2 regions of the Methylobacterium fujisawaense genome follow, and region 2 is predicted to be linked to the other one. Evidence: riboswitches for the same ligand, from Rfam matches in the RefSeq annotation. Region 2 holds a riboswitch; the other holds the start of a gene.
What was found. A riboswitch is a leader RNA that binds a small molecule or an ion and turns the genes downstream of it on or off. The one in region 2 is predicted to bind cobalamin.

Region 1 (5,062 bases), 490 kb from region 2:
AAGCTCAATGCGGAATGGGCATTCCTGACGATGCTTCGGGACGAGGGACGCCGGAGCGCCGCGACGTTCCTGACCGATCATGGGCCGGATCTGGGTCGGCGTCCGTCCTTCCACCTCGACCGACTGCTTGAAGGCGTTTGACGCAGTCGGAACGCCGCATCGCGTGGCAGAGCTTGCTGGACTTGATCAAGATCAAGGCGTAAATTTTGGGTTTTGACTTCTATTTATTCGTTAATAGATGCAGCACATACTACATTTATCAGTCTACCGTGTGGCATTTCGACAATATTTCCTCAGGTTGGGCGCGCCTCTGCCCAAGCCTCTTCAAACCGGTTCACGCGCATGATCGGCGCGGCACTTCGCAGTCGGACCGGCTCGATCCGGGGGAGCACCTTCACACCGAAGACCGCTCGTCGCATCCGGCCGGCCCCGGAAACGGCCCGGCGCCCACAGACAGAGGAGTGAACGCTTATGCACACGATCCGGGCTCTTCGCGCGGCGCTGGCCGCCTTACCCCTGTTGACCTTCGCCACGTTCGCGGACGCGACGGCCGCTGGCCCCGCACCGGGCAATGCGCTGGCCGGACCGACGGTGTCGGAAGCCAGGGTCACCATCGGCCGTCACAAGGCACTTCCGAAGAAGAAGCGTATCCATCGCGAGCGGAAGATGTAGCGGCGATCGAGAGAGCGCAGATTCTCGCTGTGACTTGACCGGCTGGCTTTGAACCGAACCGATCGAGAGCATGTGCCCGGTGCAAAGCCAGCCGGTCAGGGTATCGGGTTCGCGCCGAACGAGAAGTTTTGGCACGGGGCCACCGCGACTACGGCGATGACGCATGCCGCGATCCAAGGCTGGACGGCAAGGCCGGCCCTGAAATGGAGCGGGTCACCGAAGGACCGTATGCCGGGTCATGAGCTCGGGCCGCGCGTTCGGCAATCAGCAACACGATGCCAAGAGCGGACCATCGGATCTCCAATCAGCTGAGACGCTCGGCGCCCAGCGGCGCATGAAACAGGGCGTCGATGACCGCTCGTCCGTTCGGTTCAGGATGGCGCATATCCAGCCGCCATCGGCCCGCCGATCTCGTTCGGACCCACGTCGTCCGAGCCCAAACCGGCCCATCACGGCAACTTGAGAGCCATGCGTTCCAACAAGGATCGGGCTGTGGCCATAGCGCCACACGTAACGTAACACTGTTACAAAGTTTGTCAGGCCCGTTGACCGGATGCGCGCCGGTGGCGAATATCGTCCGGCCAAGGTTCTTCGGGTCCCGGCCCGGAGCTAAGACGGGAATTCGGTGCGCTTTTCGGAGCGAATCCGAAGCTGCCCCCGCAACTGTGAGCGGCGAGCGCCTGCCACCGATGACCACTGGTGCTTGCACTGGGAAGGTCCGGCGGGCGCTTTGACCCGTGAGCCAGGAGACCTGCCTTCGGCACGATGACGTCCCTCGGGCGGGGTGCCCCGGCGGAGCGCGCGGTGTCGCCGTCTCGTGGGCGACGCTGCCCGTATCCCCGTGGCTTCCACCCGGCAACAGCGAGTGTGTGGTGGCGACCTCCGAACGTCCGTCTCACGGCGAGCCTGCGCGGTTTTCAGCGCCATCAGCGCGTCGTCCGCGGACTCCGCATCGCGGTCGGCGGTTGGCGCTCGCCGCTGTCCTCTCGGCCGGGCTCCCGATCGAGGACGTGCGGGCGCAGGAAAGCGTGACGTTGGAGGAACTCTCGGTCGAGCAGGTCGGGGAGGGTGCCGGCCGCACGACGGCCTCCGGGCGCGGCACCATCGGCCTGATCGGCCCGACGCCGGGATACGGAGCGGGCACGGCCGTCAGCGCCACGCGCACCGCCACTCCGCAGATCGACGTGCCGGTGGCCGTCTCCGTGGCGCCGCGGGAGACGATCACCGACCTCGCCGCCACCCGCGTGGACCGTGCGTTCAACTATCTGCCCGGCGTCGCCCAGCAGAACAATTTCGGGGGGCTTTCGATCTTCAGTTACGCCATCCGTGGTGTGACGACCTCGGAGATCTACAAGAACGGTTTCCCCCTCAATCGTGGGACCCCGCCTCCGCCCGACGCGCAGAATATCGAACGCATCGAGGTGCTCAAGGGACCGGGTGCGGCCCTGTTCGGACGCAGCGATCCCGGCGGGCTCGTCAACCTCATCACCAAGCAACCCACCGCCGAACGGTTCGTCGAGTTCGGCAATCAGGTCGATTCGTTCGGTCTGACCCGCGGTACCATCGATGCCGGCGGTGCCCTGAACGCGGACGGGACAGTCCTCTATCGCTTCAATCTCTCCGCACAGGGGGCCGGCAGCTTCCGCGACTTCGTGGACAGCGACCGGCTGCTCGTGGCTCCAGTGGTGAGTTGGCAGGTCACGCCGGACACACGCGTTACGGTCGAGACCGAGTTCGTGAAGAACCGCATCGTCTTCGACCGGGGCGTGATCGCGCTCAACCGCCAACTCGGCTTCCTGCCGCTTTCGCGGTTCCTCGGCGAGCCCGGTCAGAGCACCTACCAGAACAACAATTCGCTGCAGGTCCGCGTCGATCATCGCTTCGATGAGAACTGGCAGATGCGGCTCGCCGCTTACTTCAACACCGGCGATCTGGAAGGGGAATCGGCGGAGATCCGCGGCATCGCCGCCAACAACCGCACTGTCTTTCGCGACCGCAACGTGCGCGACTATCGCTGGGACGTGGCGGTCGGTCAGGCCGACCTGATCGGGCGGTTCGACACGGGCGGCATCGGCCACACGCTCCTCCTCGGCATGGACCGGGAGAGCACCGACAGCCGAACGGTTTATCTGCGCTCGAACTTCCGCACGAGCCCCTTCGCCCTCGACATCTATTCGCCGGTCTATGGACAGGCGCTGCCGCCGATCACCATCCCACGCAACAATATCGAGCGCATCACCAATACCGGCCTCTATGCGCAGGACGAGATCGTCCTGAGCCCGGAATGGCGGGCGCTGATCGGCCTTCGGCTCGACATCTTCGAACAGAGCTTCCGCGAGCGCGTGGTGCGCAGCCAAGTGGACCAGTCGCGGGTCGCGGCCTCGCCCCGGGCGGGCCTGGTCTACCGGCCGATCCCGGAACTCGCCTTCTACACCAATGTCGGCACGAGCTTCCGGCCGAATATCGGCACCGACGCCGCCGCCGTCACGCGCGGCACGGCGCTGCCGCCCGAGACCGGCCTCGGCTACGAGGTCGGCGCCAAGTCCGAATTGTTCGGCGGCAATTTGCTCCTCACCGCCGCCGCCTTCCGCGTGGAGCGGGAGAACGTGCTCACGCCCGACCCGGCGAATACCGGCTTCTCCCTCGCGGCCGGCGCCGTGCGCAGCCAGGGCTTCGAGCTGACGGCCCAGGGACAGATCACGCCGGAACTGAAGCTCCTGGCCGGCTACGTTTATGCCGATGCCCGGGTCACCAAGGACAACGTCCTTCCGGTCGGCGCCCCCCTGGTCAACGTGCCCCGCCACTCCGGCAGCCTGCTCGCGGTCTACGAGCCAGCGGGCGCGTGGCGCGGCTTCGGGATCGGCGGCGGCGTGCGCGGCGTGGGCGAGCGTGCGGGCGACGCGGCGGGGTCCGGCTTCACCCTGCCGGGCTTCATCGCGGTCGATGCGCTGGCCTATTACAAATTCGGGAACGCCCGCGTGGCGCTCAACATCGAGAATATATTCGACACCGATTACTACGAGAGTTCACTGAACGTATTCCGCGTCTATCCGGGCTCGCCCCGTCGCATCACGGGCTCCGTGACGGTGCGGTTCTGATGGCGGTTGAGACGGTGTTGGCGCTCGGCCGCGTCGTCAAGCAGTTCGGAGGCAGGACCGCCCTCAGCGGTCTCGACCTCACCCTGCGCGCGGGTGAGGTCTATGCCCTGCTCGGTCCCAACGGTGCCGGAAAGACCACCACGATCAACCTCATCCTCGGCTTCCTGAAGGCCGATGCGGGGGAGGTCCGGGTCTGCGGGATCGATGCAGGGACGGATCCCATCGCTGCCCGGGCGCGCACCGCCTACATCCCGGAACAGGTGGCCCTGTATCCGGGGCAATCGGGATTGGAGAATCTCCGTTACTTCGCGACCCTCGCCGGTCTCGCGATCGATCGGGCGGAGGCCGAGACGCATCTCGCGGCGGCCGGCCTGGCGCCCGAGGCCTGGTCGCGGCCCGCCTCCGGCTATTCGAAGGGCATGCGCCAGAAGGTCGGCATCGCCATCGCGCTCGCGCGAAAGACCCGGCTGCTGCTGCTCGACGAGCCGACATCCGGCCTCGACCCATCGGCGGCGGCGGCCTTCTCCGGGACGGTGCGGGCGGCGGCGGAGCGCGGCACGGCGGTGCTGATGGCGACCCACGACCTCTACCGCGTGCGCGAGATGGCCGACCGGGTCGGCGTGCTGGCGGGCGGGCGCGTCGCCGAGGAGATCGATCCGAGGCGATACGCGCACACCGATCTGGAACGCCTCTACATCGCGCGCCTGTCGGGGGCGGTCACGTGAGGCGCGTCCGCGCGGAGTTGGCGCTGCTGTGGCGGGACGCGCGCGTCCGCTGGATCAGCGGCATGATCGTCCTGCTCCTGATGGTCACGGGCCTCGGCGCCTGGCAATCCGCCCGCGATTACGGTGCCGAGGTCGCGCAGGTTACGGCCGCAGAACGGGCCCGCTGGCTCGGGCAGGATGCCAAGAACCCGCATTCCGCCGATCATTACGGCCTGTGGGTGTTTCGCCCGTCGTCGCCCCTCGCCATCCTCGATCCCGGCACCGAGCCCTATACGGGCCGGATGGTGCGGATCGAGGCGCACCTGTTCAACGATGCGGTCTACCGCGCCGTGCAGGATGCCGGCCCCTTCGACCGGGCGGGCCCCTCCGATGTCTCCGATGTCGTCGGCCTCGTCGTTCCCCTGGTGGCGCTTCTCCTCGGCTTTGCCGCCTTCGCGGCGGATCGCGAGCGCGGTACCCTGCGCCTCGCCCTCGGCAACGGCGCGCCGCCCATCCCACTCTTTGCCGCCCGCTTCGCCGCCCTGAACCTCGTCCTTGCGGTCCTGGTCTGCCTGCCCCTCCTCACGC
Region 2 (5,062 bases):
ACACGATCACCTCACCGTACTGCTCGACCGCCTGAAGCTGACGGCCATGCGTGACCAACTCGACAGCCTGATCGACGAGGCCGGCCGGGGCGAACTGACGATCCGCGAGGCGCTGACGCTGTTCTGCGAGCGGGAGATCGCCCGGCGCGATCAGCGGCGCATCGACATGGCCTTCGGGCTGGCCCGCTTCCCGTTCGTGCGCGACCTGACCGGCTTCGACTTCGGCGCACAGCCCTCGTTGGACAAGGCGCAGATCCGCGAGATCGCCACCGGCCGCTTCATCGCCAACGGTGAGGCGGTGCTGCTCCTCGGACCACCCGGGGTGGGCAAGACGCATCTGGCGGTGGCGATCGGGCGTGCGGCGATCGTGGCCGGCTACGGCGTGTTGTTCACCCCAGCCACGACGCTCGTGGCGCAGTTGGCCAAGGCGCACGCCGAGGGGCGGCTGGAGGAGCGGCTGACGCACTATGCCAAGCCGAAGCTGCTGATCATCGATGAGCTCGGCTACCTGCCGTTCGAGCCGGATGCCGCGCACCTGTTCTTCCAGCTCGTCAGTCGCCGCTACGAGCGCGGCGCGATGCTGGTGACCTCGAACCGGGCGGTGGGCGAGTGGGGCAGCGTGTTCGGGGACGCGGTGGTGGCCACCGCCATCCTCGACCGGCTGCTGCACCATAGCCACGTCGTCACCATCCGCGGTGACAGCTACCGCCTGCGCGAGAAGCGTCGCAGCGGACTTCTACAGAGGGCCGCTATCGTCCCCAACCCCACGCCCGTCTAGGCGAGGAAACCGGCATGGGGGTCAGATCCTCGTGACGCGAAGGGGTCAGTTCCGGTTGTCGCTTGAAAATCCCGAGGGTCAGCAGCAGGAACAGCAGCGAGGGCGGATACTTCGTCAGCGCGAAGAAGCTCATCGCAGTCCGTAAGGCGCTATCGTCGACGACGAACCGGGGATTGTCCCCGTAGCCGTTCATCAAACGCAGCAGTGCGAAGGTAACCAGCATCGCCACGCCGACGACAGCGAAACGGCGCTCGCGGGTACCTGTGGCGACGCCGGGCAGGAACCACGGACCGATGGCGTAGCCAAGCGCGATGACCCCGATCCAGGGAAGCACCGGATAGGTCGTCTTGGCTACCAGCCCGAATGGGAGCGCGATGACGTCGCGCTGGTGCAGCATAGCCCAGACGGCAAAGAAGGGGTCATCGGGCCGGAGTTGGATCGAGTCGAGGAGGTTGTGCCAGCAAACGAGCAGCATCCCGACCGCGAGGAGAACCGACCGCGGCAGGCCGATCAACACGGCCAGGACGATCATGCATACGCCGATGCACCAGATTACCTGAAGCCACAGCGTTGGGCTGGCAACGCCCCAGTACAGCTCCGAGAGGTAGAAGACCTCCAGCGCCATCAGGACGAGCCCGCGCTTCACGAGATAGGTGCGCGTCTCCGCCAGGGTGTGCCGGGTGCTGAACAGGTACGCGGCCACGCCGGTCAGCACGATGAAGATCGGCGCACACAGGCTGACCGCGAGGCGGGCGAGATACAGGGCCGGTAGGGCGGTCCTGGCATCCATTGGGTCGGCGACCGGCACGTGCAGGAACCAGGTTTCGCGGAGGTGGTCGAGGAGCATCAGCACCATCACCAGCCCGCGCAATGCGTCGATGGAGGCGATACGTCCGGTCGTGCCCGATGCCTCTGTCGCCGCCTCCAGCGTGCCCGGATGCACGCCCATCAGAACCGCGCCGTCATGCTGACGGTCACCCGTCGGGGCTCGCCTACGCCGACCCAGAAGGCGTTGTAGGAGCGCTCGTAGTAGGTCTCATCGAAGATATTATCGACGTTCAGCCCGAAGCGCAGGTTCTCGTAGCGGTAGTAGGCCAGCGCGTCGGTTAGCACGTAGCCCGGGAGCCGGAACCGCTCGTTGCCGCTGTCCCCAAGGCGCGAGCCGACCGCGCGGATGCCGCCGCCGAACCCAAAACCCTTCCAGTCGCCGGCCTGGACCTCGTAGACACCGAGCAGGCTGCCCGAGTGGCGTGGGATGTTGAGCAGCGGCGAGCCAACCCGCAGGACCTCGTCGCGGGTCACCGCTGCGTCGATGAAGGCGTAGCCGCCGATGACCCGGAACTCGGGTGTAACCTGTCCGACGAAGCTCAGGTCGAAGCCCTGGCTGCGCACCGCCCCGGCGGCGATCTGGAAGAAGAAGTCCCGCGGGTCGGTCGTGAGGACGTTCTCCTTCTCGATGTGGAAGGCCGCGCCGGTCACGCTCAACCCGGTGAAGAGGTCGAGCTTGACGCCTGCCTCGTAGCCGAAGCCGGTCTCGGGGGCGAAGGGTCGGGTCGCGATGTCGAAGCCGGTGTTGGGTCGGAACGAGGCCGCCACGTTGCCGTAGAACGAGAGGAAGGAGAGCGGCTGGTAGACGAGACCCGCACGTGGTGAGAAGCCGGTCCGGTCCTGCTCCGTCCGCTCGTTGCCGACCTTGTCGCGGAAGGTCTGGTTGTAGAAATCGGTCCGATTGCCAAGGAGCAGCTTCCACTCCGGGCTGAGCGCGATCTGGTCCTGCACGTAGACGGCGGTGTTCCCGACGTTCTCGCTCGCGCTGTAGCGCCGGGTGAAGGGCGGCTTGGTGTGGCCGTAGACCGGGTTGAACAGGTCGATGGCGAAGGGGTCGAGCCGCGGCGTCGAGCGCAGCAGGTTCTCGGTGCTGTTGTAGCGCTCGTTCTCCAGGCCGAGCAGCACGGTATGGGCGAACGGCCCGGTGTCGAAGTGCCCGACGAGCTCGGCCTGCCCGATGGCCACGCCCCAGGTGAAGTCGTGCCGGCGGAACTCGCGCACCAGGGTGCGGCCGTCGTCGAGAAGGCCGGTCGCGCCGGTCTGCAGGCCGGTCAGGCTGCCGGTGTTGAAGTGTCCGGCGACCCTGAGCTGCCAGTCGGCATTGAAGGCGTGATCGAGGCGGATCTGCAGGATCCCGGCTTCTGACACGGAGTCGTCGCCCGGCTCACCGAAGAAGCGCGAGCGCGGTACGAGGCCGAGGCGGTTGTTCACTGCGACGGTGCCGCGGTCGAAGGTCTGGCGGTTGCGCAGGTACTGCGCCTCGACGGTCAATTTGGTGTCCGGGCTGATCAGCCAGCTCACCACGGGCGCAGCCAGGACGCGGTCGCCGTCAACGAAATCGCGGAAGCTGTCCTGCCGCGCGAGCGCGCCGTTGAAGCGGTAGAGGACGGTGCCCTCCTCGTTCAGTGGCCCGCCGGCGTCGACGGTGGTGCGCGCCGTTCCGAAGCTCCCGAACAGCGTGCCCATCTCGACGAAGGGCAAGGCCACCGGCTGCTTGGTCAGGATGTTGATGGTGCCACCGGGGTCGCTGCGCCCATAGAGTGCCCCGCTCGGTCCTTTAAGCACCTCGATGGACTGCACGTTCTGGGTGTCCGGCGCGCCGTTGTAGCCGCGGGCGATGTTGAAGCCGTTGAAGAAGATGTCCTGGGTGGCGAAGCCGCGCACCGAGTAGAGCGCGAGGTTCTGGGCGCCGAAATCGTTCTGCTTGCCGACTCCCGGCACGTAGTCGAGGGCGCGCTCGACGCGCGTGGCGGCGGTGTCCCGCAGGACCTCCTGGGGCACGACGTCGACCTGCTGGGGCAGCGAGAGCCGCGGCGTCACGGTCTTGGTCCCGCTGTAGAGATCCTTGACTTGGTAGGTCGGCGCGGCGGTGTAGCTGCCCTCGACCGAGAGCGGATCAAGAACCACAGCGGCCGCTGCCTCGGCAGGGTCTCCCTGGGCCAGCGTCGGAGATGCGCCCGGAAGGGCAAGCGCGAGCGTCGCGACGCATGCGCGAAGCTGCCTCTGGCAAATGGAACGGGACACGGGCCTCGGACCTCGGGACGGCAGTGGCACGTCACCGCGAACGAGGCCTCGCCAGCCGCGCTAGCGCACGGCCGTCTCGACACCCGTCAGGACCACCCCGCCCGACGCGTTTCGCGTGTGACCACGGCTGACGGCAGGTCTCCTGGCTCGCGGGTCGCCGCCCTTGCACCGTCTTCCCGGGATAACCCCAGTGACGTTGTGGTGAAGGGCTCGCCGCTTACAGTTGCGGGGACAGCCGTGGCTTCGGGACTAGCCCCAACCACGTTCCCTTTTGATCCCCGAAGGGAACCGTCAAGCTTGAGCTACGCTTCACGAGAATGTGAGTCAACGCACCGGCGGCTGCCGTTCGACGGGCTCCTGTGAAACGGCACGCGTGAGGTCGCGGTGACCTGAGTTGCGTCGGCAGAGTGATGACACCTCAAACTCTCCTTGGGCGGGATCGGGAACGCGCGGCGACGCGGCCAACAGGCTCGCCTACTCGACCTTCAGCCGCTTAGCTGCAGCGGGGCAAAGCATCTTGAACTGCTCGACCATGGGCGGCATGCCCGACGCGCACGAGGTGTCGGCGTCAGCCCCGAATGGGAAGCGGGCCTTCCTGACCTGCCCGTTGCCGTAACGGTAGCCGACCGTGCCGGTTCGGCAGTTCGCCTCCGCGGTCATCGTGGCTCGGCCTTCGCTACGCAAATAGCTCGCGACGCACTGGGCCGTCGTGAGCTTGCCACCGAACTGCTTGGTTTCCCCGCCGGGGTCGCGCTCGCAATACTCCTGCAGGTCGGCCTTGGTGACGATGCCGCGCATCGCGGCTCGCGCCGTATCGATGCCATCGCGCTCGACGACCGTGCCGTTCCAGCCTTTGCAGGAGGCGAGCGGGAAATCCCCTGCCGCCAGAGTCGGCGTCACAAAAAAGGGCAAGGCTGCAAGCGTGTAAACGGTGATCCTCAACGGCGTTCCTCCGGCGCAGTCTCGACCGACGCGGCTCTGAAGGTATCTCTTCGGCAAGCGCCAACTCCTTTTATCCACAGGCGTCCACACTGGCTCATTGTCGCAAGCTCGGCCGCTTGCAAGGAACCGTCGCCGCATGTTCCTATTTTGTTCTTTCAGATTCGCGGAGCTAAAACATGCAAGCCAGCGGCGTCACCATTGGCCTGCCCATGCCGGTGCCCCTTCTTGCTCGACCGGTCAGGGCGGGCTTCCCCAGTCCGGCGGACGATT

Region 1: another riboswitch for cobalamin. It lies ahead of ABC766_RS09400 (TonB-dependent siderophore receptor); the one in region 2 lies ahead of ABC766_RS07175 (TonB-dependent siderophore receptor).

Annotation. Positions count from the first base shown of each region.
Region 1 covers NZ_CP155000.1:1,975,087-1,980,148, reverse strand. The annotation lists gene ABC766_RS09410 (patatin-like phospholipase family protein) at 1-141, shown strand, start outside; gene ABC766_RS09405 (hypothetical protein) at 472-672, shown strand; cobalamin riboswitch at 1,240-1,446, shown strand; gene ABC766_RS09400 (TonB-dependent siderophore receptor) at 1,638-3,770, shown strand; gene ABC766_RS09395 (ABC transporter ATP-binding protein) at 3,770-4,495, shown strand; gene ABC766_RS09390 (DUF3526 domain-containing protein) at 4,492-5,062, shown strand, end outside.
Region 2 covers NZ_CP155000.1:1,487,669-1,492,730, reverse strand. The annotation lists gene istB (IS21-like element helper ATPase IstB) at 1-778, shown strand, start outside; gene ABC766_RS07180 (DUF1624 domain-containing protein) at 750-1,727, opposite strand; gene ABC766_RS07175 (TonB-dependent siderophore receptor) at 1,727-3,646, opposite strand; cobalamin riboswitch at 3,966-4,158, opposite strand; gene ABC766_RS07170 (hypothetical protein) at 4,325-4,792, opposite strand; gene ABC766_RS07165 (translesion error-prone DNA polymerase V autoproteolytic subunit) at 4,969-5,062, shown strand, end outside.